2 regions of the Rathayibacter sp. AC451 genome follow, and region 1 is predicted to be linked to the other one. Evidence: predicted binding sites of a transcription regulator. Region 1 holds the regulator's gene; the other holds the start of a gene.

Region 1 (11,332 bases):
GTCGTTCCGGACACGTCCGACCGCTCTGCACAACGCCCCGCGACACACTCCGTCACGCCCGGTCACACCGCGTCACGCGCCTCGACGGCGCGGCGGAGCCGTTCCTACTGTGGACCCCGGAGCGCCACCCGGCGCCTGGAGCGACAGCCGAGCCCGGCACCCGCCCCACCGATCACACGCTGTGGAACGGAGGGCCCGCTGTGCCGTCGACCCGCTCGGAGACCCCTCCGGACACGCACTGTCCGACTCCGGTCCCCTTCTCCTTCGAGGTCTACCCGCCTCGCACCGACGCGGCGACAGCGGCTCTCGTGCGCACGGTCGACCTCCTCGCCGCGGCGGGCCCGTCGTTCATCTCCGTCACGTACGGCGCGGGCGGCTCGTCCCGGCGTGCCTCGCTCGAGCTCCTCCGCCACATCCGGCAGCACACCTCCGTCGAAGCCCTCGCCCACCTGACCTGTGTGGGGTCGACAGCCGCGGAGGCGGGTCGGCTCGTGCACGAGTTCCTCGAGGCGGGCGTCTCCCGGTTCCTCGCGCTGCGCGGCGATCCTCCCGCGGACACGGCCGACGGCGAGCCGTTCCTCGGCGAGCTGGGCAGTGCCGCGGAGCTGGTGCAGCTCATCCACCGTGTGCAGGCCGAGCGCGAGCCCTACGCGGCGGTCGCCGTTCCAGGATCGACGGCGCTGCGAGTGGATCCGGCGTCGCGCCCGCGCGCCCAGGTGGCGGTCGCGGCGTTCCCCAACGGGCACCCCCGCTCGCGGTCGTCGTCGCAGGACATCGACGCGCTCCTCGCGAAGGAGGCGGCGGGGGCGTCGTTCGCGATCACGCAGCTCTTCTTCCATCCCGCCGACTACGTGCGCTTCGTCGAGAGGGCGCGAGCCGCCGGCGTGCGCATGCCGATCATCCCGGGCGTGATGCCGGTGACCAGCCCCGGCCGCCTCCGCCGGATGCTCGAGCTCAGCGGGGAGGACCTGCCCGCCGAGCTCGCGATCGCGCTCGACGTCGAGCCCGACGACGAGGCGCGCACGCGGATCGGAGTCGAGCACGCGGCGGGCCTCGTCCGCACGCTGGTCGAGTCCGGAGCGCCCGCCGTCCACCTGTACGCCTTCAACCGGCACGAGGCGGTTCTCGCCGTCCTCGCCGAGAGCGGCCTCCTGGCTGCTCCCGCCCCGACCACGACCCTCACCACGGAGAGAGCATCATGACGACGACCGCACCCGACTTCCCGACCGGCACGATCCTGGGGTACCCGAGGATCGGCCGCAGGCGCGAGCTCAAGAAAGCCGTCGAGGCCTTCTGGAGCGGTGCCGCGACAGCCGACGAGCTCGAGCGCGAGGCCGCCGGCCTGCGAGCCGCGACCCGCGAGCGGCTCGTCGCTCTGGGACTCGGACGCACCGACTCCTCGATCCCGGAGGCGCACTCCTTCTACGACCAGGTCCTCGACACCACCGTCGCCGTCGGCGCGATCCCCGAGCGCTTCGCCGATCTCGCTGCCGACGGCTCGCTGGACCTCGCCGGCTACTTCACGCTGGCCCGCGGCGACGGTGAGCGCGCTCCGCTCGAGATGACCAAGTGGTTCGACTCCAATTACCACTACCTCGTGCCGGAGATCGGGCCCGAGACGTCGTTCTCGGCGTCGGACGACCGCCGGGTGCGCGAGGTGGAGGAGGCTCGGGACGCCGGCTTCGTCACCCGTCCCGTGCTCGTGGGACCGGTGACCTACCTCCTGCTCGCGAAGTCGACGGACCGGGCCCCGGCGGGGTTCTCCCCCCTCTCCCGTCTCGCCGATCTCCTCCCGGTCTACGTCGAGCTCCTGGCCCGGCTGCGCGCGGCGGGCGCCGACTGGGTGCAGCTCGACGAGCCCGCGCTGGTCTCGGAGTCGGTCGATGCGCCGCGAACGGAGGTGCTCGATGCCGTCCGCGAGGCGTACCGCGTGCTCGGCGGTGCGGTCGACCGTCCGGCGCTGTTCGTCGCGGCTCCCTACGGCGATCTCCGCGACGCCCTGCCGGTGCTCGCCGCGTCGGCCGTGGAGGCCGTCGGAGTCGATCTCGTCAAGGGATCGGCGCCCGCGCCCACCCCGGGGCTCGAGAGCACGGTGCTGGTCGCCGGCGTCGTCGACGGGCACAACGTGTGGCGGGGCGACCTCGCGGCGGCCCTCGAGACGGCCGAGGGCCTGCGACCGCTCGCGGGCGGCCTCGCCGTGTCCAGCTCCACGTCCCTCTTTCACGTCCCGCACGACGTGACGGACGAGCCGGATCTGGACCCGCGCCTGGCGTCCTGGCTCGCGTTCGCCGATCAGAAGGTCGAGCAGATCGCCGTCCTCGCCGAGGGGCTCCTCGCCGGCGCGGCGGCCGTCGAGCGGCCGCTGCGCGAGGCCACCGCCGCGCTCGAGGACCGTCGCTCCGCTCCCGGAGTGCGCGACGGCGCCGTGCGGCAGCGTGCGGCACGACTCACCGTCGACGATCACCGCCGAGTCCCCTACGAGGAGCGCGAGGCGGCGCAGGAGCAGTCGCTCGGCCTCCCGGTGCTCCCCACCACGACGATCGGCTCCTTCCCCCAGACGCGGGGGATCCGCACCGCGCGGGCCGCTCTGACGCGCGGCGAGCTCTCGCACGAGCAGTACATCGAGCGCATGCGCGACGAGATACGGCAGGTGGTGGCGCTCCAGGAGGAGATCGGCCTCGACGTGCTGGTGCACGGGGAGCCCGAGCGCAACGACATGGTCCAGTACTTCGCCGAGAACCTCGACGGGTTCGCCGTCACGCGCAACGGCTGGGTCCAGTCCTACGGGAGCCGCTGCACGCGTCCGTCGCTGCTCTGGGGCGACGTCTCGCGGCCCGCGCCGATCACCGTCGAGTGGTCGAGCTTCACCCAGTCGCTCACCGAGCGGCCGGTCAAGGGCATGCTCACCGGGCCGGTGACGATCCTGGCCTGGTCCTTCGTCCGCGACGACCAGCCGCTGGCGGACACGGCCGTGCAGGTGGCGCTGAGCCTCCGCGACGAGATCGCCGACCTCGAGGCCGCGGGCATCCGCATCGTCCAGGTCGACGAGCCCGCCCTCCGCGAGCTCCTGCCGCTCGAGAAGGCGGATCAGCCGGACTACCTCGAGTGGTCCGTCGGGTCCTTCCGGCTCGCGACGGCCGGAGCCCGCGCCGCGACGCAGATCCACACGCACCTCTGCTACTCCGAGTTCGGCGTGGTCATCGACGCGATCGACCGGCTCGACGCCGATGTGACGAGCATCGAGGCTGCGCGCTCCCGGATGGAGGTCGTCGTCGACATCGAGCGCTCGGGCTTCGCCCGGGGCATCGGCCCGGGCGTCTACGACATCCACTCCCCGCGGGTGCCGGGCGTCGAGGAGGTCTCGGACCTCGTCGGAACCGCGCTCGGCTCCATCCCCGCGCGGCAGGTCTGGATCAACCCGGACTGCGGCCTCAAGACGCGCGGGTACGACGAGACGGTCGAGTCGCTGCGCTCCCTGGTCGCGGCGGCGGCCGAGGCGCGCCTCGCGCTGACGGAGGCTGTCGTCTAGAAGAGCTCTCACGACGAAGGGGGCGGACGGCGCGCAGCCGTCCGCCCCCTTCGTCGTCGGCGCTCAGACGGAGCGCAGGACCGCGACGATCTTGCCGAGCACCTCGGCCTCGTCGCCGAGGATCGGCTCGAAGTTCGAGTTGCGGGGGAGCAGCCAGGTGTGCCCGTCTCGCTGGCGCAGGACCTTCACCGTGGCCTCGCCGTCGAGCATCGCCGCGACGATCTCGCCGTTCTCGGCCGTGCGCTGCGACCGCACGACGACCCAGTCGCCGTCGCAGATCGCGGCGTCGATCATCGACTCGCCCACGACCTTGAGCATGAAGAGCTCGCCCTTGCCCACCAGCTGGCGCGGGAGGGGGAACACCTCGTCGATCTGCTGGTCCGCCGTGATGGGGACTCCGGCGGCGATCCGCCCGACCAGCGGCACCATCGCGGCGTCGCCGACCGTCACGCTCGACTCGAACGACCCGTCGTCCTCGGTCGAGCTCGGCACGTCGATGAGGATCTCGAGAGCGCGCGGGCGGTTCGGATCGCGGCGGAGGTAGCCGCTGAGCTCGAGCTGGTTCAGCTGGTGCGTGACGCTCGAGAGCGAGGCGAGGCCGACCGCGTCGCCGATCTCGCGCATGCTCGGCGGGTAGCCCCGGCTCGACACCGAGCGCTGGATCGCGTCGAGGATCGCGAGCTGCTTCGCGCTCAGGTTCTTCCGGCGGCGTCCGGTGCCCTGCTTGGCCTTGGCGGTCTGCGCGTCGCTCACGTGATCCTCTCTCGGCGCGCACCCCGCGTGCGCGCCCGCCCGGGTTGCGGTCGATCGCCGATGTCGGTGGTCGCTGCTGTACTACCAGCGGGCTCTCGAAACTGTATCCGGCCAGGGTTCCCGTTCGAAACATTCGTTCGAGTGTGTCGCGCGTTCTCGGCAACGGATACGACGCGTCAGGCTCTTGCCTCCCGCTTTCTTCGAAGATATATTCGGAACAGAGGTTCGGGGGCGGCCTCCCGGCCGAGGTCCGCCCCGAATCCCTGCTGAAAGGAGCGATCCCCATGATCGATCAGCACACCCACCAGCACAGCACCGCCGCCCTCGACGGTGCCGACGCGCAGCGTCCTGCCGTCGTGCGCACTCGACTCCGGATCACCCGCCGCGGCCGAGCCGCCCTCTCGGTCCTCGGAGCGCTCCCGCTCATCGCCGGCGCCTTCGCGTTCGGGCTCAACGGTGGAGGAGCGGTCGCCTCGGCCGAGACCTCCGAGGTCGAGTTCCAGTACGTGACGGTGCGCGCGGGGGAGTCGCTCTGGTCCCTCGCCGAGGAGATCGCACCCGACAGCGACCCGCGCGATGTCGTCTCCGACATCGTCTCCCTCAACCAGCTCTCGAGCGCCGGCCTCGAGCCCGGGCAGCGCCTCGCCGTCCCAGGCGCCTACGAGCTGGTCCGCTGAGCGGAGCGCCGGCTCGGCTCGACTCTGCGGCGGGCCCTGCCTCCTCGACGGGCGCCGCTACCATTCCCTGGTGACGACTCTCGACGACCTCCCTCTCCGTGACGACCTCCGCGGCAAGCTGCCCTACGGCGCTCCGCAGAAGGTCGTCCCCGTCGCCCTCAACGTCAACGAGAACACGCACCCCGTCCCCGACGACGTCATCGCCGACATCGTCGAGCGGGTGTCGGTCGCTCTGCGGACCGTGAACCGGTACCCCGACCGCGAGTTCCGCGAGCTGCGGGACTCGCTCGCCGGTTACCTCGGTCACGGACTGACCGCCGACAACATCTGGGCGGCGAACGGATCGAACGAGGTGCTGCAGCACATCCTGCAGGCCTTCGGCGGACCGGGTCGCTCGCTCCTCGGCTTCGCCCCGACCTACTCGATGTATTCGATCCTCGCCTCCGGCAGCGGCACCGAGTGGATCCCCGCGCCCCGGCAGGCCGACTTCGAGGTCGGAGCCGACCACGCGGCGGAGCAGGTCCGCCGTGCGCAGCCGGACATCGTCTTCCTCTGCGCGCCGAACAACCCGACGGGCACACCCCTGCCGCTCGCGACCATCGAGGCCGTGTACAACGCGACCTCCGGGATCGTCGTCGTCGACGAGGCGTACGCCGAGTTCGGCGGCCGGGACGCCGACACCGCCCTGAGCCTGCTCCCCGGCCGCCCCCGACTGCTCGTCTCGCGCACGATGAGCAAGGCCTTCGCCTTCGCCGGCGTGCGCCTCGGCTACCTGGCCGCCGACCCCGCGGTCGTCGACGCCCTCCGGCTCGTCCGCCTGCCGTACCACCTCTCCGCCCTCACGCAGGCGGCCGCCACCGCGGCCCTCGCCCACGCCGACGAGATGCTCGCGATGGTCGGCGACATCATCGAGCAGCGCGACCGCATGGTCGTCGGCCTCCGCGAGCTCGGCTACACCCCCCACGCGACGGGCAGCAACTTCGTCCTGTTCGGCGGGGTCGCCGACCCCGCCGCGACCTTCGAGGCGCTGCTGGCTCGAGGCGTCCTGATCCGCGACGTCGGCATCGCCGGGCACCTGCGGGTGAGCGCGGGCACCGAGCAGGAGACGACCGCGTTCCTCGAGGCGCTGCGCTCGCTGCCGGCACCCGACGCCGACCCGGCGACGGCGCTCGCGCACGAGTAGCGCGCACCCGCCGAGGGGTGCGGGGGCGGCGAATAGACTGGTCCCATGACCTCCCCGAGCGCCGCACCCGGGCGCACCGCCTCCCTCAGCCGTGCCACCAGCGAGTCGAGCATCGAGCTCTCGATCGACCTCGACGGCACCGGTGCCGCGGACCTCGAGACCGGCGTGCCCTTCTTCGACCACCTGCTCACCGCCTTCGCGAAGCACTCGCTGACCGACCTCCGGGTCCGCGCGACGGGCGACGTCGAGATCGACATCCACCACACGGCCGAGGACATCGGCATCGTGCTCGGCACCGCGATCCGGCAGGCGCTGGGCGACAAGAGCGGCATCTCCCGGTTCGGCGACGCCCTGGTCCCGCTCGACGAAGCCCTCGTCCAGGCGGTCGTGGACATCTCCGGCCGCCCCTACCTCGTGCACACGGGGGAGCCGGAGGGCTTCGCCCTGCACCTCATCGGCGGGCACTTCACCGGCTCGATGGTCCGCCACGTCTTCGAGGCCATCGCCTTCAACGCGGGCCTCACCGTGCACGTGACCGTGCTCGGCGGTCGCGATCCGCACCACATCGCCGAAGCGGAGTTCAAGGCGTTCGCCCGCGCCTTCCGCCAGGCCAAGGCGTTCGACCCGCTCGTCGCGGGGGTCCCCTCCACGAAGGGCGCGCTGTGAGCGCCCGCCCGTCCGTCGTCGTCTACGACTACGGATCCGGCAACGTCCACTCCGCCGTCAAGGCGCTCGAGCTCGCCGGGGCCGATGTCGAGCTCACCTCCGACCGCAAGAAGGCGCTGGAGGCCGACGGGCTGCTCGTCCCCGGAGTCGGCGCCTTCAGCGCGGTCATGGACGCTCTCACGAAGGCGCGGGGCGGCGAGATCATCGACAAGCGGCTCTCGGGGGGCCGCCCGGTCCTGGGGATCTGCGTCGGCATGCAGGTGCTCTTCGAGCGCGGCGTCGAGCGCGGCGTCGAGAGCGAGGGACTGGGCGAGTGGCCCGGCACGGTCGACCTCCTCCCCGCCGAGGTGGTCCCGCACATGGGCTGGAACACCGTTCAGGCGCCCGCGGGCTCGGTCCTCTTCGACGGCATCGCCGACGAGCGCTTCTACTTCGTGCACTCGTACGGGGCCCGGGAGTGGTCGCTCGACGTCATCCCTCAATTCCCGGCTCCCGCGGTCACCTGGTCCGATCACGGCGGGCCCTTCATCGCGGCGGTCGAGAACGGTCCTCTCTCGGCGACCCAGTTCCACCCCGAGAAGTCGGGCGCGGCGGGCCTGCGGCTCCTCTCCAATTGGCTGGGCGGGCTCCGCACGAACTAGGATCGGCCGGTGGTCGGCGCCGCTCCCGGTGAGCGCCGCCTCTGCACCAGGGCTCCCGAGACTGAGGATGACGATGAGCGAGTTCACCAAGGCCCCGGGCCTTGTCCTTCTCCCCGCGATCGACGTGGCCGGCGGCAAGGCCGTCCGCCTGACGCAGGGCGAGGCGGGGACCGAGACCAACTACGGTGACCCGATCGACGCGGCCGGCGACTGGGCCGACCAGGGCGCGGAGTGGATCCACCTCGTCGACCTCGACGCCGCCTTCGGCCGGGGCGACAACCACGGGATCATGAAGAAGGTGATCCGCCAGGTGAAGGGCGTCAACGTCGAGCTCTCGGGCGGCATCCGCGACGACCGCAGTCCCGAGTCGGCGCTCAGCGCCGGAGCGAAGCGCATCAACCTCGGCACCGCCGCTCTCGAGAACCCCGAGTGGGCCGCGAGCGTCATCGCGCAGTACGGCGACCAGATCGCCGTCGGGCTCGATGTGCGCGGCACCACGCTCGCCGCCCGAGGCTGGACGAAGGAGGGCGGCGACCTCTGGCAGGTCCTCGACCGCCTCGAGGAGGCCGGCTGCACCCGCTACGTCGTCACCGATGTGACCAAGGACGGGACGCTGAAGGGGCCGAACCTCGAGCTGCTCGAGCAGGTCATGGCCCGGACCCGCCGTCCGGTCATCGCCTCCGGCGGCATCTCGAACCTCGACGACATCGCCGCCCTGCGCGATCTCGTCCCGCAGGGCCTCGAGGGAGCGATCGTCGGCAAGGCCCTCTACGCCGGAGCGTTCACGCTCGCGGAGGCGCTGGATGTCGCGTCCGAGTGACGGACGCCCGCTCCCCTCGCATCTGACGGACTCCGCCGGGACCCCCTGGGCCGGCCGGCACTTCGCGCCGAGCACGGGGAACGAGGACGACGGCCGTGCGCCGGAGCCCCTGGCGCGCGCTCTCGCCGACTTCGGCGCCGGCTCGCGCGGTCCGGAGGCCGTGGTCGACGCCCTGCGCGAGTCCCGGCTGCTGATCCCCCTCGTCGCGCACCTCGGAGAGGAGGGCGACGAGGTCGGCGGCCTGCGCACCGACAAGACGCAGGAGTTGTCGATCGTCACCGTCGCGGGGCCGGACGGCCGCAGCGTCCTCCCTGTCTTCAGCAGTGTCGACACGATGCGGCGCTGGGACGCCTCTGCGCGCCCGGTTCCCGTCGACGGCCGTCGAGCGGCGCTGGCCGCGGTGGCGGAGTCGACGGAGGTCCTGGTGCTCGACGCCGCCTCGGACCACGAGTTCGCCGTCCGCCGTCCCGCCGTCTGGGCGATCGCCGAGGGCGCGCCGTGGCGTCCGAGCGCCGAGGATCCGGAGGTGCTCGCCGCTCTCCGGGCGGCGGCCCGGGACGAGGCGAGCGTCGTCTCGGTCGACGTCCGGCCCGGCGACCCGCGTCAGCGGCTCCAGGGCTCTGAGATCGTCGTGGTGCTGGCTCTCGTCCCCGGCCTCGACCGCGAGGCGCTCGGCGCACTCGTGGCGCGGCTGGGGGAGAGGTGGTCGGCCGACGAGGTCATCGCCTCGCGGGTCGACTCGCTCTCGGTGCAGCCGACTCCCGCCCGCTGACTCAGTTGACCGGGCCCGTCCACTTCTCGCCCGGGCCCTTGCCGATCGGATCGGGGAGGGGGGACGCCTCGCGGAACGCGAGCTGGAGCGTGCGCAGCCCGTCGCGCAGGCTCCGGGCGTGCATGTCGCTGATGTCGGGAGCTCCTGCGGTCACGAGCCCGGCCAGCGCGTTGATCAGCTTGCGCGCCTCGTCGAGGTCGACCTGGGCGCCCGGCTCGTCGGCGAGGCCGCACTTGACCGCGGCGGCGCTCATCAGGTGCACGGCGGCGGTGGTGATGATCTCCACCGCGGGGACCTCCGCGATGTCGCGGGCGGCCTCCACGTCGGAGGAGTCGTCGGCATCGCCGAAGCGGCGGACGTAGTCGTCGTCGTACTGGGCCATGGGTCCTTCGTTCGGTGGATCGGGCCCGTGCCGGGGCCTCGCGGAGGGGCTCCGGGAGGCGAGCGCATCCGCTCTGTCGCCCGGGCCGGGATTCTGCTAAGGTGATGCGGGCTCCGAGGCATGTCCTCGGTTCGAAAGTGGAGATTCTCCCACCCGCGCTTGACCGCTTCACTAGGTTACCGGGTTCTGAAGCACTCCGCCCTCGGTGACGAGGGCAGGACTGCGGCACCCGAGCGAAACCTCGGAGGCCGGGTCGCAGGGTGCGAGCACGTGCACGAGCACGTCAGGAATCTCCTCCTCTCGGGATGCGCCGGATCAGAATCCGGCAGCAGAGCAGCTACTCACCGAGATCAGAGGAGAAACGCAATCAGCGATCCCCGTACCAACGACCGAATCCGCGTCCCCGAGGTCCGCCTCGTGGGTCCCGCCGGAGAACAGGTCGGCGTCGTGAAAATCGAGGTCGCCCTGCGACTCGCGCAGGACGCAGACCTGGATCTGGTCGAGGTTGCTCCCAACTCCAAGCCTCCCGTCGCCAAGATCATGGACTACGGGAAGTTCAAGTACGAGCAGGCCCAGAAGCTCAAGGAAGCCCGTCGCAACCAGGCGAACACGATCCTCAAGGAGGTCCGTTTCCGCCTGAAGATCGACAAGCACGACTACGAGACCAAGCGCAAGCGCGCCGAGGGCTTCCTCAAGGCCGGCGACAAGGTCAAGGCCATGATCCTGTTCCGCGGTCGCGAGCAGTCCCGCCCCGAGATGGGCGTCCGACTCCTGCAGCGCTTCGCGGAGGACGTGTCCGAGTTCGGCCAGGTCGAGTCCACCCCGACCATCGACGGTCGCAACATGGTGATGGTCATCGGCCCCCTGAAGAACAAGTCCGAGGCCAAGGCCGAGGCTAATGCGGTCTCGCGCGGCTCGCCGCGAGGCCAACACCCCTGAGGAATCGGCCGAGGCCGAATCCGTCTGATACTTCGCCGCCCCGGTCTCGGGGCCGGTGGACGCCCTGCTCGCGGGGCACCGGTTTCGCCCCGCTGACGCGGGTGCGACGTGACAAGGAGAGAACATGCCCAAGATGAAGACCCACTCGGGTGCCAAGAAGCGCTTCAAGGTGACCGGCTCCGGCAAGGTCATGAAGCAGCAGGCCGGTATGCGCCACAACCTGGAGTCCAAGTCCAGCGTCCGCACCCGCCGCCTGAACCAGGACCAGGTCCTCGCCCCGCAGGATGCCAAGGTCGCCAAGAAGCTTCTCGGTCTGTAGCCCATGCCGTCGCAGGCAGCTGCGCCGGTAACCCACTGCCGTCGCAGCCCGCTGCGCCGCGTGGTCCGCTACTCCACCGACACGGATCGATAGGAAGAAAAAGAAATGGCAAGAGTCAAGAGGGCGGTCAACGCCCACAAGAAGCGTCGCGTCATCCTCGAGCGCGCGTCGGGCTACCGCGGCCAGCGTTCGCGCCTGTACCGCAAGGCCAAGGAGCAGGTCACCCACTCCCTCGTCTACTCGTACCGCGACCGCCGCGCGAAGAAGGGCGAGTTCCGCCGCCTCTGGATCCAGCGCATCAACGCCGCCTCGCGTGCGAACGGCCTGACCTACAACCGCTTCATCCAGGGCCTCGCCCTGGCCGGCGTCCAGGTCGACCGCCGCATCCTCGCGGACCTCGCGATCACCGAGCCCGCGACCTTCGCCGCCCTCGTGGCGACCGCGAAGAACGCGCTGCCCGCCGACACGTCGGCGCCCAAGGCCGCCGCGTAGTCCGCACGGACGCTCCCGGAGGGGGTCCCGACCACTGGTCGGGGCCCCCTCCGTCGTTCCCGGCCGCGGCTTCGGGGACGGCGACGTGTCGCCGGGGCTGCCGTCGGCGCCGCCGATAGGCTCGCCGCATGCTCGACAACCCCCGTTCCCCCCGCGTCC
Region 2 (11,332 bases), 310 kb from region 1:
AGTTCGACCCGGCGCTCTACGGCATGGCCACCGAGTACGACGACCAGGGGAACTACAAGTACCCCGAGGGCTTCGACCCGGAGACCAACGAGTGGCGCGAGGGCTTCGAGTCGCAGCGCGAGGCCTGGGAGCTCGAGTACGCAGCGGCGCAGGCCCGCTGGGAGGCCCACAAGGCTCAGGTCGCCAAGTCGCAGGAGGAGGCGGCCACCGTCTCCGAGGGCGTCTCGGTCGGCGGCGGCTTCACCAACGAGTCGACCACCGGCGGCACCCTCGCCGATGACGAGTCGCTCGCCGCACTGCGCGAGAAGCTGTCCTCGAACAACTGATCGAGTGCACTCCACGAACGGCCGGTCCCCTCGGGGGCCGGCCGTTCGGCGTTCCCGGGGGCGCTGGGTAGGGTGGCCGCGTGCATCTCGTAGCCCTGACCGGAGGCATCGCCTCGGGGAAGTCGACCGTCGCCCGCCGCCTCGCCGAGCACGGAGCCGTGGTGGTCGACGCCGATCGTCTCGCCCGCGAGGTCGTCGAACCGGGGGAGCCCGCTCTCGAGGCCATCGCCGAGCGGTTCGGGGCACCGATGATCCGTGAGGACGGCACGCTCGACCGCGCGGCCCTCGGAGCGGTGATCTTCTCGGACGCCGCTGCGCGCGCCGATCTGAACGCGATCACCCATCCCGCGGTGACGGAGCGGTCGCAGCGGCTCTTCGCCGAGGCGGGTGCGGCGGACCCGGCGGCGGTCGTCGTCTACGACGTCCCCCTGCTCGCCGAGGGCAGGGGCTCGGCCGAGTTCGACGAGGTCGTCGTCGTGCACGCGCCGCAGCAGACGCGCATCGAGAGGCTGATCGCCCTCAGAGGCCTCAGCGAGACGGAGGCGCGCTCCCGCGTCACCGCTCAGGCGAGCGACGAGGAGCGGCTCGCGTTGGCCGACCGCGTCCTCGACTCGAGCGGATCGCTGGAGCAGACGCTCGCCCGCGCCGACGAGCTGTGGGCGGAGCTGAGCCGGACGCAGTGAGCGTGTCGGCGGGGGAGGCGTTCGCCCGGAGCGCACGCCGCGTCGGGTGTCGGTGGTCGCGGCTACGCTTCGACTCATGGAGCCAACCCGTGCCGTGCACCCGTTCGAGGTCGTCAGCGAATACAAGCCGAGCGGTGACCAGCCCCGCGCCATCGCCGATCTGAGCGCGCGCATCACCGCCGGCGAGACCGACGTGGTCCTCCTCGGCGCCACCGGCACCGGCAAGTCCGCGACCACCGCCTGGCTCGTCGAGGCCGTGCAGCGGCCCACGCTCGTCCTGGCGCACAACAAGACCCTCGCCGCGCAGCTCGCGAACGAGTTCCGCGAGCTCTTCCCGAACAACGCCGTCGAGTACTTCGTGTCGTACTACGACTACTACCAGCCTGAGGCGTACGTCCCGCAGACCGACACCTTCATCGAGAAGGACAGCTCGGTCAACGCCGAGGTCGAGCGCCTGCGCCATTCGACGACGAACTCCCTGCTCAGCCGCCGCGACGTCATCGTCGTCTCCACGGTCTCGTGCATCTACGGCCTCGGTCAGCCCGAGCAGTACCTCGAGGCGATGGTGGCCCTGCAGGTCGGGCAGCGGGTCGACCGCGATCGACTCATCCGCAAGTTCGTGTCGATGCAGTACGCGCGCAACGACGTCGACTTCGCCCGGGGCACCTTCCGCGTCCGCGGCGACACGATCGAGATCATCCCCATGTACGAGGAGCTCGCGATCCGCATCGAGATGTTCGGCGACGAGATCGAGGCGCTCTACACGCTGCACCCGCTGACCGGCGACATCGTGCGCAAGCTCGACTCCGTCTCGGTGTTCCCCGGCTCGCACTACGTCGCCAGTCAGGATGTCATGCACCGGGCGATCGACACCATCCAGCAGGAGCTCGAGGTGCGCCTGTCCGACCTCGAGAAGCAGAACAAGCTCCTCGAGGCGCAGCGCCTGCGGATGCGCACCACCTTCGACCTCGAGATGATGCAGCAGATCGGCTTCTGCTCCGGCATCGAGAACTACTCCCGCCACATCGACGGCCGCCAGTCGGGCGAGGCCCCCCACTGCCTGCTCGACTACTTCCCGGACGACTTCCTCGTCGTCATCGACGAGTCGCACGTCACCGTGCCGCAGATCGGTGCGATGTACGAGGGCGACGCGTCCCGCAAGCGCACGCTCGTCGAGCACGGCTTCCGTCTTCCCTCCGCGATGGACAACCGCCCGCTGAAGTGGGAGGAGTTCAAGGACCGCGTAGGTCAGACCGTCTACCTCTCCGCGACCCCGGGCCGCTACGAGATGGGCATCGCCGACGGCATCGTCGAGCAGATCATCCGCCCCACCGGCCTCATCGATCCCGAGATCGTCGTCAAGCCGACCAAGGGCCAGATCGACGATCTCCTCGAGGAGATCAAGCGCCGCACCGAGCGCGACGAGCGGATCCTGGTCACGACCCTGACCAAGCGGATGGCCGAGGAGCTCACCGACTTCCTCACGGAGGCGGGCGTCCGCGTGCGCTACCTCCACTCCGACGTCGACACGCTCCGCCGAGTCGAGCTGCTGTCCGAGCTCCGCGCCGGCGTCTACGACGTCCTCGTCGGCATCAACCTGCTGCGCGAGGGACTCGACCTCCCCGAGGTCTCGCTGGTCGCGATCCTCGACGCCGACAAGGAGGGCTTCCTCCGCTCGTCCACCTCGCTCATCCAGACCATCGGCCGCGCCGCCCGCAACGTCTCCGGCGAGGTGCACATGTACGCCGACAAGGTGACTGACTCGATGCGGCTCGCGATCGACGAGACCGATCGACGGCGCGAGAAGCAGGTGGCGTACAACCTCGAGCACGGGATCGACCCGACCCCGCTGCGCAAGAAGATCGCCGACATCACCGAGGTCCTCGCCCGCGAGGGCGCCGACACGGCGAAGCTGCTCGCGGGCCGCGACGCGAAGAAGAAGAGCCCCACCCCCAACCTGCGCCGCCAGGGTCTCGCCGCCAACGGCGGCAACGACCTCGAGGCGATCATCGGCGACCTCAACGGTCAGATGCTGCAGGCGGCGGGCGAGCTGAAGTTCGAGCTCGCGGCGCGCCTGCGCGACGAGGTGTCGGAGCTCAAGCGCGAGCTGCGGCAGATGGAGAAGGCCGGTCACCTGACCTGATCCGCAAGCTCGGAGGGGGCGGATCAGCGCCCAGCGAACGCCAGCCGGCGATGTCGGTGGCTCCGCATACACTTTCGAGGTGTCGATCTCGAACGCTGTCAAAGACCCTGCTCCCGCTCCCTCCGAGCACTCCCACCACCCCCATCGGTTCGTCTCCCAGCTGGACGACTCCGTCTCGAAGCTGGTGGTCAGCGGCGCCCGGGTGCACAACCTGCAGGACGTCGACCTCGAGATCCCGCGCGATTCGATGGTGGTCTTCACGGGCCTGTCCGGGTCCGGCAAGTCCTCGCTCGCGTTCGACACGATCTTCGCGGAGGGGCAGCGCCGCTACGTCGAGTCGCTCTCCGCGTACGCGCGTCAGTTCCTGGGTCAGGTCGACCGACCGGACGTCGACTTCATCGAGGGCCTCAGCCCGGCGGTGTCGATCGACCAGAAGTCGACGAACCGCAACCCGCGCTCGACGGTCGGCACGATCACCGAGATCTTCGACTACATGCGCTTGCTCTGGGCGCGCATCGGAGTTCCGCACTGCCCCGTCTGCGGCGAGAAGATCTCGGCGCAGACCGTCCAGCAGATCGCCGATCAGCTCATGGAGCTCGACGAGGGCACGCGGTACCAGATCCTGAGTCCCGTCGTCTCGCAGAAGAAGGGCGAGTTCGTCGACCTCTTCAAGGAGCTCACCGCGGGCGGCTACTCGCGCGCCATGGTCGACGGCAAGCTGATCCAGCTCAGTGATCCGCCGACGCTCAAGAAGCAGTTCAAGCACGACATCTCGGTCGTGGTCGACCGCCTCGTCGCCGGCCCCGACATCCTCGGGCGCCTCACCGACTCGCTCGAGACCGCGCTGCGCCTCACCGACGGCATCGTGCAGATCAACTTCGTCGACGGCGAGGGCGACGGCGCGTGGACCACCTACTCCGAGAAGCTGTCCTGCCCCAACAACCACCCGATCTCTCTCACCGAGATCGAGCCGCGCACCTTCTCGTTCAACGCGCCCTTCGGCGCCTGCCCCGAGTGCTCCGGCCTCGGCACCCGCATGTCCGTCGACGACGAGCTCCTGCTCGGCGACCCCGACCTCAGCATCGCCGAGGGCGTCATCATCCCCTGGACCACGCAGGGCAAGGGCCTCTTCCAGTACTACGAGAAGCTGCTCGACGGCCTCTCGCGCGATCTCGGGTTCTCGCTGTCCACCCCGTGGAAGCGACTGAGCTCCGAGGTGCAGCAGGCCGTCCTGCACGGCGACAACTTCGAGGTCAAGGTCAAGTGGAAGAACCGCTACGGCCGTGAGATGAGCTACACGTCGGGCTTCGAGGGCGTGGTGCCCTACATCGAGCGGCAGTACGTGCAGGCCGAGACCGACGTCCAGCGCTCGCGCTGGGCCGAGTTCCTCCGCGAGGTCGCGTGCCCGGTCTGCAAGGGCACGCGCCTGAAGCCCGAGGTCCTCGCGGTCCTCGTGCACGGAGCGAGCATCGCCGATGTCGCCGACCTGAGCCTCGGCGACGCCCAGGAGTTCATGGGCCGGCTCGAGCTGACCGACCGCGAGGCGCACATCGCCGCACAGGTGCTCCGCGAGATCAAGGCCCGCCTCGACTTCCTGATCGAGGTCGGTCTCAACTACCTCAACCTCTCGCGGGCCGCGGGATCGCTCTCGGGCGGTGAGGCGCAGCGCATCCGCCTGGCCACGCAGATCGGGTCCGGCCTGACCGGCGTGCTCTACGTGCTCGACGAGCCGAGCATCGGCCTGCACCAGCGCGACAACCGCCGCCTCATCGACACCCTCATCAAGCTGCGCGACCTGGGCAACACGCTCATCGTCGTCGAGCACGACGAGGACACCATCCGCACCGCCGATTGGATCGTCGACATCGGACCGGGCGCGGGCGTCAACGGCGGCAAGGTCGTGCACTCGGGCTCCTACGCCGAGCTGCTCCAGAACACGCACTCCCTCACGGGCGACTACGTCTCCGGACGCAAGTCGATCGAGGTGCCGGAGAAGCGCCGGAAGATCGACCGCAAGCGCGTCATCAAGGTGGTCGGGGCGTCGGCGAACAATCTGCAGAAGGTCGACGTCGAGTTCCCCCTCGGCGCGTTCGTCGCGGTCACGGGAGTCTCGGGCTCCGGCAAGAGCACGCTCGTGAACGACATCCTCTACCGGGTGCTCGCCAACCAGCTCAACGGCGCCCGCAAGGTTCCGGGCAAGCACACCCGCGTCACCGGTCTCGAGAACCTCGACAAGGTGGTGCACGTCGACCAGAACCCGATCGGCCGCACCCCGCGCTCCAACCCGGCGACCTACACGGGCGTCTTCGACCGCATCCGCAACCTCTTCGCCGAGACGACCGAGGCGAAGGCCCGCGGATACCTGCCGGGCCGGTTCAGCTTCAACGTTAAGGGCGGCCGCTGCGAGGCGTGCTCGGGAGACGGCACGATCAAGATCGAGATGAACTTCCTGCCCGACGTCTACGTCTCCTGCGAGGTGTGCGGGGGAGCGCGGTACAACCGCGACACCCTCACGGTGCACTACAAGGGCAAGAGCATCGCCGAGGTCCTCGACATGCCGATCGCCGAGGCGGCCGAGTTCTTCGAGCCGATCACGGCGATCCACCGCTTCCTGAAGACCCTCGTCGACGTCGGCCTCGGCTACGTCCGGCTCGGGCAGAGCGCCACCACGCTCTCGGGCGGGGAGGCGCAGCGCGTCAAGCTCGCCACCGAGCTGCAGCGCCGCTCCAACGGGCGGAGCGTCTACGTGCTCGACGAGCCGACCACCGGTCTGCACTTCGAGGACGTCCGCAAGCTCCTGCTCGTGCTCAACGGCCTGGTCGACAAGGGCAACACGGTCATCACCATCGAGCACAACCTCGACGTCATCAAGTCGGCCGACTGGCTGATCGACATGGGACCCGAGGGCGGTGCCGGCGGCGGCCAGGTCGTCGCGATCGGCACCCCCGAGAAGGTCGCGAAGGTGCCCGAGAGCCACACCGGCTCGTTCCTCGCCGAGATCCTCGAGTGACCGGCGCGGACGGACAGACCGAGGCATGACGCAGACCGTCGACTACCGGCCCAAGGCCGGCGAGATCCCGACCCTCCCGGGCGTCTACCGCTTCAAGGACGCCCGGGGCCGGGTCCTCTACGTGGGCAAGGCCAAGAACCTCCGAGCCCGGCTGAGCAACTACTTCGCCCCCCTGCCGAGCCTGCACGAGCGCACCCGGCGGATGGTGCTCTCGGCGTCCGGGGTCGAGTGGACCGTCGTCGGCACCGACGTCGAGGCCCTGCAGCTCGAGTTCACCTGGATCAACGAGTTCGACCCGCCCTTCAACGTCAAGTTCCGGGACGACAAGTCGTACCCGTACATGGCGGTGACCCTGGGCGACGAGGCGCCGCGGGTGATGGTGACCCGCAACTCCAAGATCCGCGGGGCGCGCTACTTCGGCCCGTACCCCAAGATCTGGGCGATCCACGAGACCATCGATCTGATGATCAAGGCCTTCCCGATCAGGACCTGCAACGACTCGAACTACAAGCGCGCGATGCAGAGCGGCAAGCCCTGCTTCGCCTCGCAGATCGGGCGCTGCGGCGGACCCTGCTCGCACCGGGTCACGTTCGCCGAGCACCGCGCGATGGTCGACCGCTTCGTGGCGTTCATGGGCAGCCACGACCGCCGGATGATCGGCGAGCTCGAGAAGGAGATGCGCGAGGCGGCCGCCGACTTCCAGTACGAGCGTGCGGCGAAGCTCCGCGACCAGGCGTCTGCACTGGACGCCGTGCTCGCGAAGAGCGCGGTCGTCCTCAAGGACAACGTCGACGTCGACCTCTACGCGATCGTCCACGACGAGCTCGCCGCCTCGGTGCAGCAGTTCCGAGTCCGCGGAGGCCGCATCCGCGGCGAGCGCGGCTGGGTCGTCGACAAGGAGCTCGACATGACGACCGCGGAGCTCGTCGACACGGCGCTCCAGGCGGCGTACGAGACGGGCGACATCCCACCGCGGGAGGTCGTCGTGCCCGAGCTGCCCGAGGACTCGGAGGCGCTCGAGGAGTGGCTGAGCGGGCTGCGCGGCGCGAACGTGCGCCTGCGCGCAGCCCAGCGCGGAGACAAGGCCGCGTTGCTCGAGACCGCCACCCAGAACGCCGGCCACTCGCTCATGCTCTACAAGACCCGCCGCTCCGCCGACTTCACCGCGCGCACGCAGGCCCTGGAGGACATCCGCGACGCGCTCGGCATGGAGGAGGCGCCGCTGCGGATGGAGTGCTACGACGTCTCCCACCTCAGCGGCACGAACATCGTCGCGTCGATGGTCGTCTTCGAGGACGGCCTGGCGCGCAAGGACCAGTACCGCCGTTTCTCCATCGCCGACTCCACCGACGACACCGAGTCGCTGCACCAGGTGCTGACCCGCCGGCTCGCCTATCTGAAGGAGCCGGTGGAGGCCGCGGCGATCGATCCTGAGACGGGGGAGGCCAAGCGCCGCAAGTTCTCCTACCCGCCGAACCTCCTGATCGTCGACGGCGGCCAGCCGCAGGTCGCCGCGGCGCAGCGGGCGCTCGACGAATCCGGAGTCACCGGCATCACGCTCTGCGGCATCGCGAAGCGGCTCGAGGAGATCTGGCTGCCCGACTCGGACTTCCCGGTGATCCTGCCGCGCAACAGCGATGCGCTGTTCCTCTTCCAGAGGATCCGCGACGAGGCGCACAGGTTCGCCATCACGCACCAGCGGCAGCGCCGCAAGCGCGACATCTCCTCCCAGCTGAGCGAGGTCCCCGGCCTCGGCGGCACCCGCGTCCGCGACCTGCTGAAGCACTTCGGCTCGGTCGCGCGGCTGCGTGAGGCGAGCGACGCCGAGATCGCCGAGGTGAAGGGCATCGGCCCGACTCTGGCGGCGGCGATCCACACTCACCTGCACCCCTGACGGGCGGCCTCGCAGGAGGCACGCCCTAGGCTGGAGACCAGGGCGCGCCCCGATCGAGGGCCCGAGATTCCACACACGAGCACGGAGACCGCATGAGCACGGAGAGCGAGCAGCAGGACGTGCTGATCGTCACGGGGATGTCCGGCGCAGGCCGGTCGACCGCCGCGAACGCCCTGGAGGACCTGGGCTGGTACGTCGTCGACAATCTCCCGCCGCAGATGCTGCGGCCGCTCGTCGATCTGGCGCAGCGCGCGGGGGACACCCTGCCCAAGATCGCCGCCGTCGTGGACGTCCGCGGTCGCGACTTCTTCGCCGACCTCGGCGAGATCGTCCGCGAGCTGCGCGCGGGGGTCGACCTCCGGGTCGTCTTCCTCGAGGCCACCGACGCAGCCCTCGTGCGCCGGTTCGAGCAGGTGCGGCGCCCCCACCCCCTCCAGGGTCGCGGGACCCTCCTCGACGGCATCACGGCCGAGCGGACCCGCCTCGCTCAGCTGCGTGAATCGGCCGACATCGTCATCGACACCTCGGACCTCAACATCCACCAGCTGGCGACCTCGATCACCGAGCGCTTCGCGGAGGCGGGTCGCGCGGGGCTGCAGGTCACCGTCATGAGCTTCGGCTTCAAGTACGGCCTGCCGACCGATGCCGACATGGTCGCCGACGCGCGCTTCCTCCCCAATCCCTACTGGATCCCCGAGCTCCGCCCGCACACCGGCCTCGACGAAGAGGTGAGAGAATACGTGCTGGCCCAGCAGGGTGCGGAGGAGTTCATCGACTCCTACTCGCGAGCACTCCGCCCGGTGCTCGACGGCTACCAGCGCGAGAACAAGCGCCACGCGACCATCGCCGTCGGATGCACGGGAGGGAAGCACCGCTCGGTCGCCGTCGCCGGCCGCATCGCGGCCCGGCTGGCCGAGCTCCCGGGAGTCGCCGTCAACGTGGCGCACCGCGACCTCGGCCGAGAATGATCCCCGCGCGCTCCGCCGCGCACCCGACGTAAGGAAGACTCCGTGGCCCTCACCGCAGACGTCAAGGGCGAACTGGTCGCGATCGTCTCGCGCAAGAACACCGTCCGCGCCGCTGAACTGGCGACCGTCCTCCGCTTCTCCGGCGGACTGCACATCATCTCGAACCGGCTCGCCGTGGAGGTCGAGCTCGACTCGGCTCCGCTCGCGACCCGGGTCCGCCGCGACCTCGCCGAGCTCTACGGCGTCCGCAGCGAGGGGAGCATCGTCTCGGCGGGCGGCTCCCGCCGCACGACCAGCTGGCTCGTCCGCGTGGTCGAGGGCGGCGACACCCTCGCGCGCCAGACCGGCCTCCTCGACCAGCGCGGCCGTCCCGTCCGCGGCCTGCCCAACCGCCTGACCACCGGCTCCCGAGAGGAGCTGGCGGCCGTCTGGCGCGGGGCCTTCCTGGCGCAGGGTTCGCTGACCGACCCCGGCCGCTCGGCGGCGCTCGAGATCATCTGCCCCGGGAACGAGGCGGCGATGGCGATCGTCGGAGCGGCGGGCCGCCTCGGGGTGCAGGCCAAGTCGCGCGAGGTGCGCGGCGTCCACAGGGTCGTCGTCCGCGACGGCGAGAGCATCAGCGCCATGCTCACGCTCATGGGCGCGACGGCGACCGTCGCGAGCTGGGAGGAGCTGCGCCAGCGCCGCGAGGTCCGGGCGACGGCGAACCGCCTCGTCAACTTCGACGACGCGAACCTCCGCCGCTCCGCTCAGGCCGCCGTCGCCGCCTGCGCCCGGGTCGAGCGCGCGATGGAGATCCTCGGCGACGACATCCCCGAGCACCTGCGCTACGCGGGTCGGCTGCGCCTGTCGCACCGCGACGCGAGCCTGGACGAGCTGGGACACCACGCCGACCCGCCGATGACGAAGGACGCCGTGGCGGGACGCATCCGCCGTCTGCTCGCGATGGCCGACAAGCGCGCCTCCGAGCTCGACATCCCGGGCACCGACGCCAACCTCCCGCCGGAGCTCCAGGACCTCTGACCCGCGGATCCGCGGTCCTCCCGGTCGTGCGAACGCTGAGTGTCTGCTGGTTGAACGGCGGAGGGACTCCGAGTGCGAAGGGGCCTCCTCACTAGACTGGGGACGTCGCTCAGGTCGCCTCCGGCGCCCGTTCTCCCCTTCGCGGGGAGGCGGATCGAGGCCGGTCGACCCCTCGAGATCGACGATCACGAACAGGAGATTGCGAATGGCTGACTACACGCTCGCCGAACTGCCCTACGACTACTCGGCTCTCGAGCCGAACATCAGTGGGCGGATCATGGAGCTCCACCACGACAAGCACCACGCCACCTACGTGACGGGCGCCAACACCGCCCTCGCCGCGCTCCAGGACGCTCGCGACAGCGACAACCTCGCGAACGTGAACAAGCTGCAGAAGGACCTCGCGTTCAACCTCGCCGGTCACGTGAACCACACGGTCTTCTGGAACAACCTCTCGCCCGACGGAGGCGACAAGCCCGTCGGCGAGCTCGCCGCGGCGATCGACGACTCCTTCGGCTCGTTCGACAAGTTCCGCGCCCACTTCACCGCGTCCGCCCTCGGCATCCAGGGCTCCGGCTGGTCGATCCTCGCCTGGGACAGCCTCGGCGAGAAGCTCATCATCGAGCAGCTCTACGACCACCAGGGCAACCTGGCCGCCGCGACCGTGCCGGTGCTCCTGCTCGACATGTGGGAGCACGCCTTCTACCTCGACTACGTCAATGTGAAGGCCGACTACGTGAAGGCGTTCTGGAACATCGTGAACTGGGCGGACGTCTCCGCGCGCTTCGAGAAGGCCCGCGAGAAGACTTCGGGCCTGCTGCTACTGTCGTAGCGATGTCGGCGTCCCGGGCCCGGCCCGGGACGCCCTCACTGCGTCACCACCCTCCACTGCACCGTCCGGGTGCCCTTCCTCACCAGGAGAAATCTGTGTCCGTAAAGATCGGCATCAACGGCTTCGGCCGTATCGGCCGTAACTTCTTCCGTGCGGCCCTCGCCAAGGGCAGCGACCTCGAGATCGTCGCGGTCAACGACCTCACCGACAACAAGGCGCTCGCGCACCTCCTGAAGTACGACTCCATCACCGGCCGTCTGGACGCCACGGTGGAGCTCGACGGCGACAAGATCGTCGTCAACGGCAAGCCCATCATCGTGCTCGAGGAGCGCGACCCCGCCAACCTCCCCTGGGGCGAGCTGGGAGTCGACGTCGTCATCGAGTCGACCGGCCGCTTCACCAAGTCGGAGGACGCGCGCAAGCACATCACCGCCGGCGCCAAGAAGGTCATCG

What was found. Region 1 encodes LexA, which represses DNA repair genes until DNA is damaged. Its sites were predicted from a motif close to TCGAACANNTGTTCGA; they were not measured.
Positions count from the first base shown of each region.
Region 2: the regulator LexA is predicted to act here: its motif matches at 3,215-3,230, upstream of uvrA (excinuclease ABC subunit UvrA).

Region 1 is NZ_CEEDBD010000001.1:1,211,559-1,222,890, reverse strand. Features, by position in the region: gene AC0CID_RS05785 (methylenetetrahydrofolate reductase) at 309-1,202, shown strand; gene metE (5-methyltetrahydropteroyltriglutamate--homocysteine S-methyltransferase) at 1,199-3,529, shown strand; gene lexA (transcriptional repressor LexA) at 3,593-4,282, opposite strand; gene AC0CID_RS05770 (LysM peptidoglycan-binding domain-containing protein) at 4,567-4,959, shown strand; gene AC0CID_RS05765 (histidinol-phosphate transaminase) at 5,030-6,142, shown strand; gene hisB (imidazoleglycerol-phosphate dehydratase HisB) at 6,188-6,808, shown strand; gene hisH (imidazole glycerol phosphate synthase subunit HisH) at 6,805-7,449, shown strand; gene priA (bifunctional 1-(5-phosphoribosyl)-5-((5-phosphoribosylamino)methylideneamino)imidazole-4-carboxamide isomerase/phosphoribosylanthranilate isomerase PriA) at 7,523-8,269, shown strand; gene AC0CID_RS05745 (SseB family protein) at 8,253-9,041, shown strand; gene AC0CID_RS05740 (DUF1844 domain-containing protein) at 9,043-9,423, opposite strand; partial or broken gene infC (translation initiation factor IF-3) at 9,790-10,390, shown strand; gene rpmI (50S ribosomal protein L35) at 10,487-10,681, shown strand; gene rplT (50S ribosomal protein L20) at 10,787-11,173, shown strand; gene AC0CID_RS05720 (TrmH family RNA methyltransferase) at 11,302-11,332, shown strand, end outside.
Region 2 is NZ_CEEDBD010000001.1:902,122-913,453, reverse strand. Features, by position in the region: gene rpsA (30S ribosomal protein S1) at 1-326, shown strand, start outside; gene coaE (dephospho-CoA kinase) at 407-1,009, shown strand; gene uvrB (excinuclease ABC subunit UvrB) at 1,086-3,152, shown strand; gene uvrA (excinuclease ABC subunit UvrA) at 3,313-6,162, shown strand; gene uvrC (excinuclease ABC subunit UvrC) at 6,188-8,056, shown strand; gene rapZ (RNase adapter RapZ) at 8,149-9,024, shown strand; gene whiA (DNA-binding protein WhiA) at 9,067-10,047, shown strand; gene AC0CID_RS04285 (superoxide dismutase) at 10,253-10,879, shown strand; gene gap (type I glyceraldehyde-3-phosphate dehydrogenase) at 10,975-11,332, shown strand, end outside.